Regions from separate parts of the Alcaligenes sp. LTN-3 genome, predicted to be linked through region 1. Evidence: predicted binding sites of a transcription regulator. Region 1 holds the regulator's gene; the other holds the start of a gene.
The links. The regulator LexA, encoded in region 1, represses DNA repair genes until DNA is damaged. The targets are predictions, from matches to a motif close to ACTGTATNNNNATACAGT.

Region 1 (7,932 bases):
CAGCTGCTGTTTTTGGAGTCGGAAAATCCCGAGAAAGATATTTCGCTCTACATCAATTCGCCCGGTGGTTCGGTCTACGCAGGCCTGGCCATCTACGACACGATGCAGTTCGTCAAGCCGGAAGTCTCGACATTGTGTACCGGCATGGCTGCCAGCATGGGTGCTTTCTTGTTGTCTTCGGGCGTCAAGGGCAAGCGCCTTGCCTTGCCTAACTCGCGCATCATGATTCATCAGCCTTCGGGCGGTGCGCGTGGTCAGGCTTCCGATATCCAGATTCAGGCCAAGGAAATCCTGAGTCTGCGTGAACGCTTGAACAAGATTCTGGCCGAGAACTGCGGCCAGCCTGTCGAGCGTATCGAGCTCGATACCGAGCGTGATAACTTCATGGCAGCTGAAGACGCTGTGGCCTATGGCCTGATCGACAAGGTGATGAATACGCGTGACGAGTAATCATCCGTCCCAACAGGGATCGATCTGAAGCAGTACTATGGCTGTTCGGGGGCGGGACTTGTTCCCGTCCTTTTACCATCCTGAAGTGAAATTTAAATTTATGTCCGAAAAGAAATCGGCCGACGAGAAAGTTCTGCATTGCTCGTTTTGCAATAAAAGCCAGCATGAGGTCAAGAAACTGATCGCTGGACCTTCGTCGGTGTTCATCTGCGACGAATGTATTGATCTGTGTACCGATATCATTCGTGACGAAGCTGCGGGCGCCACTCCTGATGGTGAACGTAAAGAATTGCCCACCCCCCAGGAAATCAAAGAGTTTCTGGACGGTTATGTTATTGGCCAGGAGACGCCCAAGCGCACCTTGGCCGTAGCGGTATATAACCACTACAAACGGATTCGTGGCGGCAAGGCAGGCCGTGACGATGTGGAACTGTCCAAAAGTAATATTTTGCTGATCGGGCCTACCGGATCGGGCAAAACGCTGTTGGCTCAAACGCTGGCCCGCATGCTGGATGTGCCTTTTGTGATGGCCGATGCGACCACCCTGACCGAAGCCGGTTACGTGGGTGAGGATGTCGAGAACATCGTTCAGAAGCTGCTGCAAAACTGCGATTACGATGTGGAAAAAGCGCAGCGTGCCATTATTTATATCGATGAAATCGACAAGATTTCCCGCAAGTCGGATAACCCGTCGATCACCCGCGACGTATCGGGTGAGGGCGTGCAACAGGCACTGCTCAAGCTGATCGAGGGTACCGTGGCTTCGGTGCCTCCACAAGGTGGTCGCAAACACCCGAACCAGGACTTTGTACAGGTCGACACCACCAATATCCTGTTTATCGTAGGCGGCGCCTTTGATGGCCTGGAAAAGGTGATTCGTGACCGTACAGAAAAATCCGGCATCGGTTTTTCCGCTTCGGTGAAAGCCAAATCCGAGCGTGGCGTAGGTGAGCTGTTTGCAGAGGCCGAGCCCGAGGATCTGATCAAATTCGGTCTGATTCCTGAGCTGGTAGGACGATTGCCTGTGGTCGCCACACTGGAAGAGCTGCACGAAGATGCCTTGATCCGCATTTTGACCGAGCCACGCAATGCCTTGGTCAAGCAGTTCCAGAAACTGCTGAGCATGGAAGGTGTGGAGCTGGAAGTTCAACCTGCCGCGCTACGTGCTGTGGCCCAGCGTGCCATCAAACGTCGTACAGGCGCCCGCGGCTTGCGCAGCATTGTCGAGCAAGCGCTGCTAGACACGATGTACGAGTTGCCGTCGCGCAAGGATGTCAGCAAAGTGGTGCTGACCGAGGACGCCGTTGCCGGAAAGAGTAAACCCGAATTGATTTTGGGTCGCACTTTGTCCGATAGTGAAGCCAGTGACACTGAGTCGCCCTTGAAGAACGCAGTAGCTTAGAGATATCTCCTTGTTTGTGCTCTGTCTGGCTCTGACCGGAAGGGCACAGGCAAGACCGGGCGACAGGCGAAGGTAAAGAGAAAAGAGTGGGTGTTCATGATGGCCACCAGACATAAAAATTTGTCTCTCTTTAACTCTGTGAAGTTCTGTTCTAATGTTCGTACGGCCTACTTGAAATATCAAAATTCGCCACAATCTGAGCTACAACAGGTTAAACCGTGAAAGGGAAGCCCAGGCTTCCCTTTTGCGTCTAAGGACATTTATAGGAAATGACTATGTCTGCGAGCCAGATTCTTTCTACGGAACCTATTGAGCTGCCGCTGCTTCCCTTGCGCGATGTAGTGGTGTTCCCTCACATGGTGATTCCGCTTTTTGTTGGTCGGCCTCGCTCGATAAAAGCCCTTGAGCTGGCGATGGAGTCCGGCAATAACATTATGTTGGTGGCGCAAAAGTCCGCAGGCAAGGACGATCCCGCTCCTGAGGATCTCTACGAAATTGCGTGTGCGGCCAGTATTTTGCAAATGCTCAAGTTGCCTGATGGCACCGTAAAAGTGCTGGTGGAGGGCTTGCAACGCGCTCGTATCACCCAGGTTCAGGATGCTGACACCCACTTTATGGCCTCGGTGGTTGAGGTGCCTGGCGATGCTGGTGATGCGGCTGAAACGGAAGCCTTGCGCCGCGCTGTGCTGGGTCAGTTCGAGCAGTACGTCAAACTGAATAAAAAGATCCCTCAGGAAATTCTGACTTCCCTGACCGGGATCGATGACGCTGGCCGGCTGGCCGATACCATTGCTGCTCACTTGCCGTTGAAGCTGGAGCAAAAGCAGGGCATGCTGGAAACACCCAAGGCCATGGAGCGTCTGGAAGGCCTGCTGTCGCAATTGGAAGGTGAAATCGACATTTTGCAGGTCGAAAAACGCATTCGCGGCCGTGTGAAAAAGCAGATGGAAAAGAGCCAGCGCGACTACTACCTGAACGAGCAGGTCAAGGCGATTCAGAAAGAGTTGGGCGAAGGCGAGGACGGTGCCGATGTCGAGGAACTGGAAAAGCGCATCGAGCAGGCTCAGCTAAGCAAAGAGGCGCTCAAGAAAGCTGAAGCTGAAATGAAGAAGCTCAAGCTGATGTCGCCCATGTCAGCTGAAGCCACGGTGGTGCGCAACTACATTGAAACGCTGGTTGGTCTGCCTTGGCGCAAAAAGAGCCGTATCAATAATTCCTTGAGCAATGCTCAGGAAGTATTGGATGCGGACCATTTTGGTCTGGAGAAAGTCAAAGAGCGGATTGTTGAGTACCTGGCAGTTCAGCAACGTGTGGACAAATTGAAGGCTCCGATCCTGTGTTTGGTTGGCCCTCCAGGCGTCGGTAAAACTTCGCTGGGTCAGTCCATTGCCAAGGCAACGAACCGCAAGTTCATTCGCATGGCTTTGGGTGGCGTACGTGACGAGGCCGAGATCCGTGGTCACCGTCGTACCTATATTGGCTCTATGCCCGGCAAGGTTGTTCAGAACATGAGCAAGGTGGGTGTACGTAATCCGCTGTTCTTGCTGGACGAGATCGATAAGATGGGCGCGGATTTCCGTGGCGATCCTTCCTCGGCATTGCTGGAAGTTCTGGACCCTGAACAAAACCACACCTTCCAGGATCACTACCTGGAAGTGGACTACGACTTGTCCGACGTGATGTTCGTGGCAACCAGTAACACCCTGAATATTCCACCGGCCTTGCTGGATCGTATGGAAGTGATTCGTCTGTCTGGCTACACCGAAGACGAAAAAGTACGCATTGCTTTTGATTACCTCCTGCCCAAGCTGATGAAGAACAACGGTGTGCGTGCTGGTGAGCTGGAAGTCACCGAAGATGCTGTACGCGACATCGTGCGTTACTACACGCGTGAGGCGGGTGTACGCTCGCTGGAGCGTGAAATCAGCAAGATCTGCCGCAAGGTGGTTCGCAAGCTGCTGGTGGCCAATCCACAGGCTGGTACGCGTGCTGCCCGTAACAAGGCCCTGACACAGGAAACTCTGGTGGTCAATTCGGAGAACCTGAACGAGTACCTGGGTGTGCGTCGCTACTCCTTCGGCCTGGCCGAGAAGGAGAACAAGATTGGACAGGTGACCGGCCTGGCATGGACCGAGGTGGGTGGCGATCTGCTGACCATTGAAGTGGCCGATATGCCCGGTAAAGGCAATGTGTTACGCACCGGTTCGATTGGCGATGTGATGAAAGAGTCCGTTGAGGCGGCCCGCACAGTGGTGCGTTCGCGTGCCCAGAAATGGGGCATCCCCAACACGGTGTTCGAGAAGCGCGACCTGCATGTGCACTTTCCTGAAGGCGCTACGCCCAAGGATGGTCCATCGGCTGGTATCGCCATCACCACGGCTATTGTGTCCAGTCTGACGGGTATTCCGGTTCGCTCTGATGTGGCCATGACGGGTGAAATCACCTTGCGCGGCGAAGTTTTGCCTATTGGCGGCTTGAAAGAGAAGCTGTTGGCAGCGCAGCGCGGTGGCATCAAAACGGTGATGATCCCGGAGGAAAACGTCAAAGACTTGGCCGACATTCCAGATAACGTGAAGAACACGCTGGAGATCATTCCAGTGCGTTGGATTGATCGTGTATTGGAAGTGGCCCTGCAAGACGCCGTCACGCCTCTGAGCGACGAAGAGGTGGCTCGCCTGGCTGCTGAGGCTTTGGCCGCCACTCGTGCCGCAGGCACGGGCTCGGAGTCCTTCAAGCACTAAGCATCAGCAGTAGTAAGCAAGCAGTGAAACAGGCTACCTTGAACCCAAGGTAGCCTGTTTGCATTTTGGTCAGACTGATCGTGGCTTTGAGGTTAGCCATGTTGACAGCAGTGGGAGCCAGATCTTTGGGCAATGATATGAGGAAGGTGAGGGTCGCAAGCTTGCGCGAGAGGTTTACGGCTGCTCAACTCTTGCTGTAGGCATGTAGGCATGTAGGCATGTAGGCATGTAGGCATGTAGGCATGTAGGCATGTAGGCATGTAGGCATGTAGGCATGTAGGCATGTAGGCATGCAGGTATGTAGGCATGCAGGTATGTGGGGGGCTAGGTATGTCTGCAGTTGCAGCCATGACTGCAACTGCAGACATACCGTGATGGCCATAGGCAAAGCGCTTGTCGCCGTTAATCTGCTCAAACTTGTATAGCGGCATGCACTCTGACCAGTAAAAAAACCCCATGCACCAAACGGTATATGGGGTTTTTTCTTATCAGGTGCACCAAGCTCATAAAACAGGCCTGGTAGCCTAGAGAGACAAGGTTTAATGCAGCGGGCTGGTACGAATCAGGCCTACAGCAATGCCTTCCAGGGACAGAGAGTCCGGGTCGGTGACGATGATGGGTTCAAAGTCCGGGTTCTCAGGCAAAAGGATGACCTGATTGCTGGAGCGCGACAGGCGCTTGACGGTGACATCATCACCAATGCGGACCACCACGATCTGCCCATTACGCGCTTCGCTAGCTTTTTTGACGGCCAGCAGATCGCCGTCAAAAATTCCGGCGTCTTTCATGCTCAGGCCGCGCACACGTAGCAGGTAATCAGGCGTTTGGGTGAACAGGGTAGGGGCAACACCAATTTCGCGCTCGATATGCTCAGTAGCCAGAATAGGGCTACCGGCAGCAACGCGGCCAATAATGGGCAGTAAGAGGGCGTCAGTCAGATTGGCCAATGGGCTGCTATTGGGCGCAGCATGGTCGCGTGTATCCGTGCCAAGCAGGCGTATGCCGCGCGAGGCACCGGCGGTTAGCTCGATCGCGCCTTTGCGGGCCAGAGCTTTCAAATGATCTTCGGCCGCATTGGCGGATTTGAAACCCAGCACTTGAGCAATTTCTGCGCGAGTGGGGGGGAAACCCGTCCGTTCGATTTCAGAACGGATAATGTCCAGCACTTGTTGCTGGCGTGCAGTGAGCTTGGCGGTCATAGTATTGTCTGCTGAATATATATACAGTAAAGATTGTGCGTTACAGTTGCCGTTTTTGCAAGCTTTGGGGACCTTAAAGGCTTAATTTTCGACCCTTCGAGGTCTGTTCAGGCAGATGGAGACCAGTCTTTGCGATCCTGCGTGTACAGCACGTGAGGGACAAGCTGGTGGCCCACAGGTACGCCAGGATGAGCAAAGGTGCCGGCTTGTTTTGTCATGCCCAGGCGTTGCATGACGGTTTGCGAAGGCCGGTTCAACTGAGCGGTGTACGCCACAATTTGCTCCAGGTCCAGTTCGTTAAAGGCAAAATCCATGCAGGCTCGGGCGGCTTCGGTGGCGTAGCCTTTGCCCCAGTATTCAGGCAGAAGACGCCAGAGCAGTTCTACGCAAGGCTGAAAGTAGAGCTCAGCAGTTGGGCGGTTCAAGCCGACCATACCGATGAAGGCCCCTTTTTCCTTCAGCTCCACAGCCCAGGGCCCCCAGCCATGTTCTTCGATCAGGCTTTGGCTGCGGTGGGCGATAGCATCGCTTTGTTCGCGGTCCAGGGTGGCCGGATAAAAGCGCAGCGCGTGGGGGTCGCTATTTAATCGGTAAAAGGGCTCGAGGTCGGTCGGTTTCCAGGGGCGCAGGATCAGGCGTTCGGTGTGCAGGGAAATAGCGTCTGTCATGGGGTACTCCAAGGTCCGGAACGACAACGCCCTTCCGAAGAAGGGCGTTGGAGGCGGTAAGGACGGCCAGCTTATTTCAGGACTTGAGCGATGGCTTTGGCCACGACATCAATGTTCTGGCTGTTGAGCGCAGCAACGCAGATACGGCCACTGCTGACGGCGTAAATGCCGTGTTCCTGGCGCAGGCGTTCTACTTGCTCGGCCGTCAGGCCGGAGTAGGAGAACATACCGCGCTGTTGCAGTACGAAGTCAAAGTTCTGGGTGGCACCATGTTCTTTCAGCTTGGCAACCAGTTGTGCACGCATGTCACGGATGCGATCACGCATGCCAGCCAGTTCGGTAGCCCAAGTCTGGAACAGCTCGGGTGAGCTCAGGACAGTGGCTACAACCTTGCCGCCGTGTGTTGGCGGGTTGGAATAGTTGGTGCGAATCACGCGCTTGACCTGGCTCAGCACGCGGGACGTTTCGTCCTTGCTGGACGTGACCAGTGTCAGGGCGCCGACGCGTTCGCCGTATAGCGAGAAGGATTTGGAGAAAGAAGAGCTGATGAACATGGACAGGCCCAGCTTGGCAAACAGGCGTACCACGCTGGCGTCTTCCTCCAGACCGGCACCAAAGCCTTGATAGGCGATGTCCAGGAAAGGAACCAGTTGACGCTCTTTGATCAGTTCGGCGATCTGGGCCCATTGTTCCATGCTGGGGTCCACGCCGGTGGGGTTGTGGCAGCACGCGTGCAAGACCACGATGGACTGGGCAGGCATGGCACGCAACGAAGCGATCATGCCCTCAAAGTTCAGGCCATGAGTGGTGGCATCGTAGTACGCGTAGGTGTTGACCTTGAAGCCGGCGCGCTCGAACAGAGCACGGTGGTTTTCCCAGCTTGGATCGCTGATGTAAACCTCGGACTGTGGCAGCAGTTGGTGCAGAAAGTCAGCACCGATTTTCAGTGCGCCGGTACCGCCCAGGGATTGCACCGTCAAGGCACGGCCTTCGGCAATAACGGGGGAGTCGGCGCCTAGCAACAGGGTTTGAGCACCCAGGTTGTAGGTATTGATACCTTCGATAGGCAGGTAGCTGCGTGCAGCGGCCTTGCTCATCAAGGCGTCTTCAGCTTGTTGAACAGCCTGCAAAATCGGGATACGCCCTTGATCGTCGTAATAAACACCGACTCCCAAATTAACTTTGCCGTTGCGTTCGTCGGCATTGTATTGTTCATTCAAACCCAAAATAGGGTCGCGTGGAGCCAGTTCGACGGTTTCGAAGAGCGATGTCATGATGATATGGGGGCGTTAGCGCAGAAAGGTAGAAAAACAAAGCATTAATGTGATAATACGGGCTTACCCTAAAGTGTGTCTAGCATGAAATTTGAGCCTGCCTTTCAAGAGTTTCCAGGGAGTTCCTTCAAGCTTTTCCAACCTTATTTGCCTGCTGGTGACCAGCCAGCGGCAATTGAGCAGTTGGTCGAGGGGATT
Region 2 (7,932 bases), 320 kb from region 1:
TCAATGCCACTGAGGCCAGGAGGCACAATCTCGACCGGGTACTCGTACTTGATTTCGCTTAAACAGAACTGACACAGCGCCTGGATGTGATCGGTGGTCTCACGCAGTTCGGCGGGGTAGAGATTGGCCAGTTGGAAGCGACTGCGTAAATGATGCTCGGCATTACCGGCCAAGGACCAACCGCATTCCTGCACGGGCGTTTTCAGGCGTATGGCAGCCAAGGTATCGTGCAATGGTTGGCGAGAGCGCACATGCATATGAACGCCTCCCAAAGCGGCACAAGGTACGCCAGACTCCTGCGCTGCCAGCCTGACGGCACGTAAGTGCTGCATGTCCTGATCGCGTCTATGCAGACTGATGCCTAAAAACAGGCGGCCTGCAAACAGCTCCAACAGCCGCTGTGTGTGAAGGTGGATGTGCTCGCGATCCAAGCCATAAGCGGGTTTGTAAATGACCAGACAGTCCGGCAAAACGTGTTGTTGTGAGCCTTGACGGGCTTGCTGCAAAAAAGACCAGTCAATCGAGGCTTGCTGTTTTAAGTCCAGAGACTGGTGCACGTGTGAGATGAATTGGCAGAGATTGCCATAGCCCTCTTTGTTGCGCGGCAAAATCAGCAGCTCATGGGCCTGAGTAGCGTCGCCAGTCATGCTTGTGGAATGGGTGTTTGGTGGGTTTGCCGGTTCCCACACGCCTGTAAAGCAGAATCGGCTTCCCACCAGCAGGCGAATTTCCGGATGCAGTTTGGCCTGCGCATAGGCGCGTACCACACCGGCCATGGAGGCGTAATCGCATAAGGCCAGCGCCTTGTAACCTAGCTCGGCGGCTCGGCTGACCAGCTCTTCGGGGTGGGACGCACCATTCAGAAAGCTGTAGTTGGACAGGCAGTCCAGCTCTGAGTACAGCAGGTCTATATGGGATTTCATCCAAAGACTCCGTGCAGGTACCAGGCATGTTCCTGGCTCAAGTCCCGATAAACCCAATACAAGCGTCCTTGCGGACACAAGGCGATAAAGTAGTCCCGTTGCTGATGTCCGGAGCCGCTCCACCAGCCTGTCTGTACCCGTTCCGGGCCTTGAACCAGGCGTAGGCGCTGATTATCCAGAAGCGGGGATTGCTGATCGTGTTGTAAAGGCTGAGCCGGGTCCAGCATCCAGCAAGGACGTTGCAAAGTTGGATGACTGGTCTTGGGGGGCTGACTGCTGGACAAGGACAGCCATTGATTCGCTTGTTCAGGCAAATAGCTGGCTTGGGCGGCAGGCATCAAAATCTGTTCAGCCCCTAACCTGGCTTGTAAACGCTCCAGAAGTTGCTGGTCTTGCTCTTGCCAATGGCGTGCATCGGGAAACAAGCCGCTGGCATGAGTTTGGCGAGGATGCAGTTGTTGAGCCTGCAGCACCAGGCTTTGTACAGCCGCCTGCAATTGCAGTGGCTGGAACTGTTCTTGCCATACTGGCAGAAAGTCCTGGCTGCGCCAGCAGGAGCGGGCCATCTGTAATTCCAGGCGGGTGGCGGTGGGGTAGTCCTTGTATCGTTCCGTATGCAGTACCAGTTCCAGACGTCCGCAGGCCAGTTGATATTGATTCAGCCAGGCCTCCAGTTGGATCAACAGGCGGTTTAACGCCCGCAAGATGGTGGGTTTGTGATTGGACGGGGCATCCATCTCCTGTTTGCGTGTAAATTGCGGGGCCGTATGCACCCATTCCAAGGCCCAACTTTGTGTGCCGTAGGCTTGGTCCAATTGCAAAAGTAGGGCGCGCAACCCACGCTGGGACAGGCCATCACGGGGCAGTTGATGTAACTGGCCCAGGGTATGGCAGCCCAGACTATGCAGCCACTGCAACTGGTCAGCGGGCGGGGCCAGCAAGTGGATAGGAAGCGGGTTCAAGCAGGCTGGTAAACGGCGGACGCAACGGCGCTGCTTGTGGTTGGACAAAGCCAGCAAGCAGGCGGCGCGGGCCGTCGGCGCCAGGGCCAGACAGGGCTGGGGGACAAGAGGGGACAAATCAGCCTGAACCTGTTGATACAGACGGCGTAAGCCACCAAACAGCCGGATGCTGGCACGGATATTCAATACCCATAAATGGGTTTGAACCTGTGCCAGTTGAGGGCTGTAGCGCAGCAAAACCGCTTGGATACCGTCCTGCTGCTCGGGATTGGCCTCAGGCGTAAGCAGGCTCTGGGGCAGTCGCAGGCATAGGTACATGAGACGGAATGGCCGTTGGCGGCATCAAGATGTGGTGGGGCGCTAAGGCAATGCTGTCCTTGCAAGGTGGGCCCCGACGTTTGCGAATATGGACATCCAACCAAGGCTGTCCTTGTTGGTCTTGTCGGGTCTGAAGATCCAGACGTAAAAGGGCTGGGCTGTTGGCCTGACTGTGCGCCGGACGCAAACAAAAAAACAGGCTGTCGCTTTGGTTGGCTAATAGCTGCAACTGGCGCAAGGAGGCGAAAGGCACGTGAGCAGGCAACCAACTTAATACGGCAGCGCAATGGCCGTGACGTAAGGCCTGGGCGCTGGCCCACAAGGTGTCGTTCAGGTGTTGGCTGCGTATCCAGATCAAGCGGGCGGCTAACGCGTTTTCTGATGTAGCGCTTTGTCCCGTCGTGGCAGAGGTGCCGCGCCATCGTTGTTGCATGGGCTGATAGGGCGGCGCAACTAAAATACGCAATCGTTCTGCAGGCAGGGTGTTCAAGGCTGGCAGTAATAAGGATAAGGCACTGCTGTCCTGTGGTGCTTGCAGCTCGATCAGGCTGCCGATAGGCCAGCCTCCTCCTGGTAATTCAGCATCCAGAGCGTCAAAGCCGCTGGACAGGCAAGAACCTGCGGCATGCGCATAATGCTTGCCCGTCCACAGGGAGGGATGGAGGTCTAAAAGGGAACGAAGTGCGCTTGCCATAGGTGTGCTCCTGATTGCTGTATAAATATACAGTAAATTTGTTTGTCAGCAAACCAGGAGTCGGTTTCAAGGCAGAACTTTTATATACTGTGACCTTCTGTTTGACTCTCTCGCATGAACGCTTCCCTTCTCTCCCGCCCAGGCCGTTGCGCACAGTGCCAGCGGCCATTGGCTCGCTGCTTGTGTCCCTTGATTCCCTCGCTAGAAGCGGCGTGCCCGGTTCTGATTTTGCAGCATCCGTCCGAAGCGCGGCATGCGCTCAATACCGCACGTCTGGCGTATTTGGGATTGAAAGGGACAGAGTTATGGGTGGGGGAGCAGTTTGAAGAGCTGGGGGCGCGTCTGGCACAGGCGCATCGCCCTGTCTTGCTGTTTCCGGGGCCGCAAGCCAAGGTAGCGGGTTCAACAGGCCCAGAAGAAAAACCGGATTTGATCGTGGTGCCCGATGGCACCTGGCGCAAGGCGCGCTTGATTTTGCATCGTAATCCGGTCTTGCAAACCCTGCCGTATTGGATGCTGCCTGACGGGGAAGCGTCACGCTACAGGCTGCGTAAAGCGCCCGACCCTCAGGCCGTGTCTACCTTGGAAGCGATTGTCCGGTTGATGCAGATTATGGAGCCAGAGCGAGATTTCAGGCCTTTGTTACGGCCTTTCGATCAGTTGATCGAAGAGCAGATCCAGGCCATGGGCCTGGATACCTATCAGCGTAACTATCCTACTTCCAGATGAAGTTCAGCTCACGGGACTGACCGTCCACAATGCTGGCCTGGCGCTCCTGGGTTTGACCCTGGTACGTGGCAAACACCTTGTAATTGCCGGGCGCAAGGCGAATCAGGCAGTAGGGGCCATCGATCAGACTGTTCAGCACAGTTTGGTCGCCGCTGTTGCGGATGACCAGTTGCACGTCGGAAATATAGCCGACGCGCTCGCCCTGATGCGCCGAGAAGTTGACGGATAAGGGGAAGGTGCCGCGTACCATGCGGAATAACTGGGCTTCATCGCTGCCTATTCCGCCGCTAATGTATTCGGTTGATCCGTAGTACTGGCTGGGCGGCAGTTCCTGGGAATGCGTGATGGGACTGCTCAATAAGGCCAGCGACATGGCAATGCCGATCAAAGAAAGACGAGGACTCATGAGATTTCCTTGCTTGAAGTGGGAAGACTAAGCGGGCCATTAGTGGCTCTGTTGCTGTTATGAGAGGGGGCAGGCTGGCTGTCAGGATGAAAGCTGGGCCATAAAAAAGGCCAGTCATGCTGACGGATGGGTTCAGCGAGCGAATTGAAACTGCGTTCACGTAGCATCCCGTGCCCATGCTGATGAATAGTAATGACGGTGGTGCAGCGGGTGCCGTAATCGGGGCTGACAATAAACGGGCTGCTTAACAAGCGTTCGTGCTCAAGGCTCAGACCGGTTTGGGGCAAGTCAGAGTCGGCGGCCACTTCTTGATTGCGCAAGCCCTGGAACAAACCTTCTACCGCTTGCGGCGAGCCATCAAAATGCTGCGCCTGCAGAGTTTCTTTCAGGAACAGGCTTTTGGGCCAAGGCGTATTGAGCCAGGCATTGCTTAGAATATGCACGCCCGGTTCCAGCCGATGCGGACGGCCGCTGGGGTGGCGATTGCTGTAATAGCCCAGACGTAACGGTTGTTGTGTGTCAGGCCACTCCAGAACAAAGAGATTGAAGCCTGCGTAGTCAGCCCCTTCCCGGGCTAACTGTTCCAGATACTCGGCGGGACTGCGCTCATCGACCAGGAACTGAGGAATCAGTTCGCCACGCGAACGGTGCTTGCGGTTTTTGCTGCCCGGCACTTCGCGGTAATTGGTTAGCAGGGCCAGACGTCCACGGCTTTGCGTCAGGCCCAGCCAAGTACCTCCGGCTTGCAGGTCTCGACCCGCCAGAATCTGGGACTCGTTTTGCCAGGGCTGAGCCGGCTGGCTGGGGCGAGCATGATATTCGTCGCGATTGGTGGCAATAATCAGCGGCCAATCCGCATTCACTCCGACGGCGATATAAGCGATGCACATGTGCCGATTGTAGGATGGCTATGCAGGCTTTGGTAGCCAAAGTACCGCCAAGTTTCGCTTTTCTTCTCGGTATTTGAAAGGCCCGTCAAGAGGGTGCGTAGTCTTGTGCCAGGCGCACGACGGTGACACCGGGGCGTAGCTGGCGTAGTGACGGCATGACCAGCGTGCAATGATCGTAAGGCGTCAGCAAGGGCTGGTCATCGGCTTGCCCAATCTGGGTGCCTGCTTTGGCCAAGGTTTCCAGGCCTTGCCAGTTTTGGCTGAAACTGACGTTCATGGAAGGGGCGACAACGGCATGGGTAACTTGCAAAATGCGCTGCTGATCGGGCGAGGCTCGACGCCAGTCCGCAGGCAAATCCTCTTCTTGCACAATCTCGGAGGCGATCAGAAAGCGGGCAATCAGGTCCAATGCGATAGCAGGTGTATCTGGATCACCATGAAAGCCACATTCCAATAATAAGGAGCGGGTCTCATCGGCATTCGGGTCAGAAAAACGGCCGTAATCGCGCATGCGTACGCCGTCCTTGTGGCCCGTATCCACAATGACATGCTCGGGGGCGCTCAGGGTTTGCGCCAGCTCGATATTGCGCGCCAAGGTGCCGGTCAATAACAAGGGGGCACTGGGTTCATGCATGGAGTGCAGATCCAGCAACCAGTCGGCTTGTTCCAGCCAAGGCAAGATGGCCCGTGCGCGTCGTTGTTCTTGTGTCTGTGTTTGCGACAGCTTTTGATCGCTCCAAACGCGGTTCATGTCTTCGTCCACGTAGCGGCTGGCGTCGTGCTGCGCAGGGTCAAAGCGATCAAAGGCGTCCAGATTGCAAAAGGCCAGAATCAGTTTGCCGCGACGTGGCTGCATGCCGCTGGCTAGCACGGCTTTCAAGGCCCAGGCGCCGCACAGCTCGTTGCCATGGATCAGGGCGCTGATCATGACGGTACGGCCTGCCTTGCCCGAATCCAGACACCACAGGCCAGGAACACCGGTATTGCCCTGACGCTCTTTTTGAATGTCAGGCAAAGAAAGAGAAAATTGCATGGTGAAGACTCCAGCGCCCCGGCTGTCAGCCAGGGCGCATGTGTTTTATTCGGCCTGCAGTTTGGCCAACTCGACCAGACGGGCGTATTTGTCGACCTCTTTGGCCTGAAACTCGGCCGCGTTCATGCCGGGGGCGTAGAGCGTGGCTCCATTTGACTGCATCTTCTCTTGCAAGGTGGGCGATTGCAGACTGCTGTCCAGGGCTTGACGCAAGGTGCTGGTGACGGACTCGGGCAAATCCTTGGGGCCATACAAGCCAAACCAGACGTTGATATCGACCTTTTCAAAGCCGGGGGTATCGGCCAGCGGCGGGATTTCCGGGGCGGCTGGAGAAGCCTTGGTTTCGGTAATGCCCAAAGGCACAATGGCACCGGCGCGAGCTTGTTGTAAACCTGATGACAGTACAAGGTAAGCCGTATCCAATTGCCCGCTCATCAAATCCGATACCAGAGGAGGTACGCCGCGATAGGGCACGTGCATGGCGGTGGTGCCGGTCGAAGCGTTCACCATTTCACCGGCCAGGTGCAAGGTCGTACCGACGCCCGAGGAGCCAAAACTGAAGGCTTCCGGTTCGGCAGCGCGCAGCTTTTGGGCATAATCTGCGGCAGAATGAATGCCGGATTTTGTGGAGGCAGCCAGCAACAAGGGTTGGGACGCAATCATGCCAATAGGCGTGAAATCTTGTTGTCCGTTGTAACGTACGGCTTTATTGATCATGCCCGCAATGATCATCTCGTTGGTGGAACCGAGCAGCAAGGTATAGCCGTCGGCAGCGGCCCGTTGTACGCGCTGGGCACCAATGGTGCCGCCGGCACCGCCCGCATTTTCCACGACGACACTTTGACCCAGGCGGCTGCTGAGTTCTTCAGCCAGCAGGCGCGCGGTCAAGTCCACACTGCCGCCAGCGGGGTAGCCCACGACCAGAGTCAGGGGGCGCGCAGGATAAGTGTCGGCATGGCTGACCGAGGCTTGCAGCAGGCTGCAGGCGCCCAGAATGCCAAGAACCAAGCTGCGCTTGGAAAAGGAAAAAGACATGATGTGCTCCCCGTTCGATGGATAGGTTTCCGAGCAGCGGCCAGGGCGGCGCTGCGGGCCTGTATATCCTTAGTTATGAACGGCTATTGTGTTCGTTGCTGTCATTTGTGATGTGCTATTAAGGCACATGACCGTGCTTTTTCGATTAGCCGAACGATCAACGACCCTGCTGGGTAAAAGCCCAGACAGACTCGGCCAGCGCCGAGAGCGGAGCCCGGGAGCGGTACAGGCGTACCTCAAAGGCAATTTCATCGCCTTTGCCACCCAATTGCACCAAGGTGCCGCGACGACATTCATTGGCAATCATGGACAAGGGCAACCAGGCGACCCCCATGCCTTTGAGCACCGAACCCATTGCGGTATCCAGCGAGTCGCAACGTACCGTGCTGACCAAGGGGTAGGCAAAATGATGCAGCTTGTCACCCAGAATACGGGCCATGGCCAAGCCGCCCGAATACGAGATCAACGGGATGCTGCGCCCGCTATCGGCATTGAGCTCATACAAAGGCATGCCGTTTTTGCGTCGCTGACAGGTGGGCACGAGCTTGTCAGTGGCAATGGTCATGTAGGTCACTTGCTCGGCCAGTAGCTCAATCGATAAGGCCGGGTGTTCATAACAACACAGGAAGTCTGTTTTGCCTTGGGCGAGCAGCTTGGCCATATCGGCCATCATGCCGGTGCTGATGTCGATGGGCACATGGGCCGACAAAGGCGCATGGCTACCTTTTTGCAGGCGGCTGACCCAGTCGGTGACCAGGGTACGCGCCAGGCTGCGGCCAGTGGCAATTCGTAAACTGCCTTGCCCGGCCTGATCCGACGCCTGCAATTGCCGACGGACACGGTTTAATTGTTCCAACACTTGGTTGGCGGTGTTGTAGAACACCTGTCCTTCTGGTGTCAGCGTAACGGGCAAGCTGCTGCGCTCGACCAAAGGCGTTCCTA

Region 2: imuA (translesion DNA synthesis-associated protein ImuA) is a predicted target of LexA. The motif match lies at 2,914-2,931, and genes of this name have one in related genera.

What each region holds. Positions count from the first base shown of each region.
Region 1 covers NZ_JCAPDN010000001.1:347,460-355,391, forward strand. The annotation lists gene clpP (ATP-dependent Clp endopeptidase proteolytic subunit ClpP) at 1-450, shown strand, start outside; gene clpX (ATP-dependent Clp protease ATP-binding subunit ClpX) at 551-1,852, shown strand; gene lon (endopeptidase La) at 2,128-4,593, shown strand; gene lexA (transcriptional repressor LexA) at 5,133-5,792, opposite strand; gene AC6I6N_RS01640 (GNAT family N-acetyltransferase) at 5,900-6,460, opposite strand; gene AC6I6N_RS01645 (amino acid aminotransferase) at 6,532-7,734, opposite strand; gene uvrB (excinuclease ABC subunit UvrB) at 7,819-7,932, shown strand, end outside.
Region 2 covers NZ_JCAPDN010000001.1:671,310-679,241, forward strand. The annotation lists gene AC6I6N_RS03280 (error-prone DNA polymerase) at 1-923, opposite strand, end outside; gene AC6I6N_RS03285 (Y-family DNA polymerase) at 920-2,203, opposite strand; gene imuA (translesion DNA synthesis-associated protein ImuA) at 2,160-2,897, opposite strand; gene AC6I6N_RS03295 (tRNA-uridine aminocarboxypropyltransferase) at 3,012-3,626, shown strand; gene AC6I6N_RS03300 (carboxypeptidase-like regulatory domain-containing protein) at 3,613-4,032, opposite strand; gene AC6I6N_RS03305 (NRDE family protein) at 4,029-4,922, opposite strand; gene AC6I6N_RS03310 (M14 family metallopeptidase) at 5,008-5,955, opposite strand; gene AC6I6N_RS03315 (Bug family tripartite tricarboxylate transporter substrate binding protein) at 6,001-6,990, opposite strand; gene AC6I6N_RS03320 (LysR family transcriptional regulator) at 7,148-7,932, opposite strand, start outside.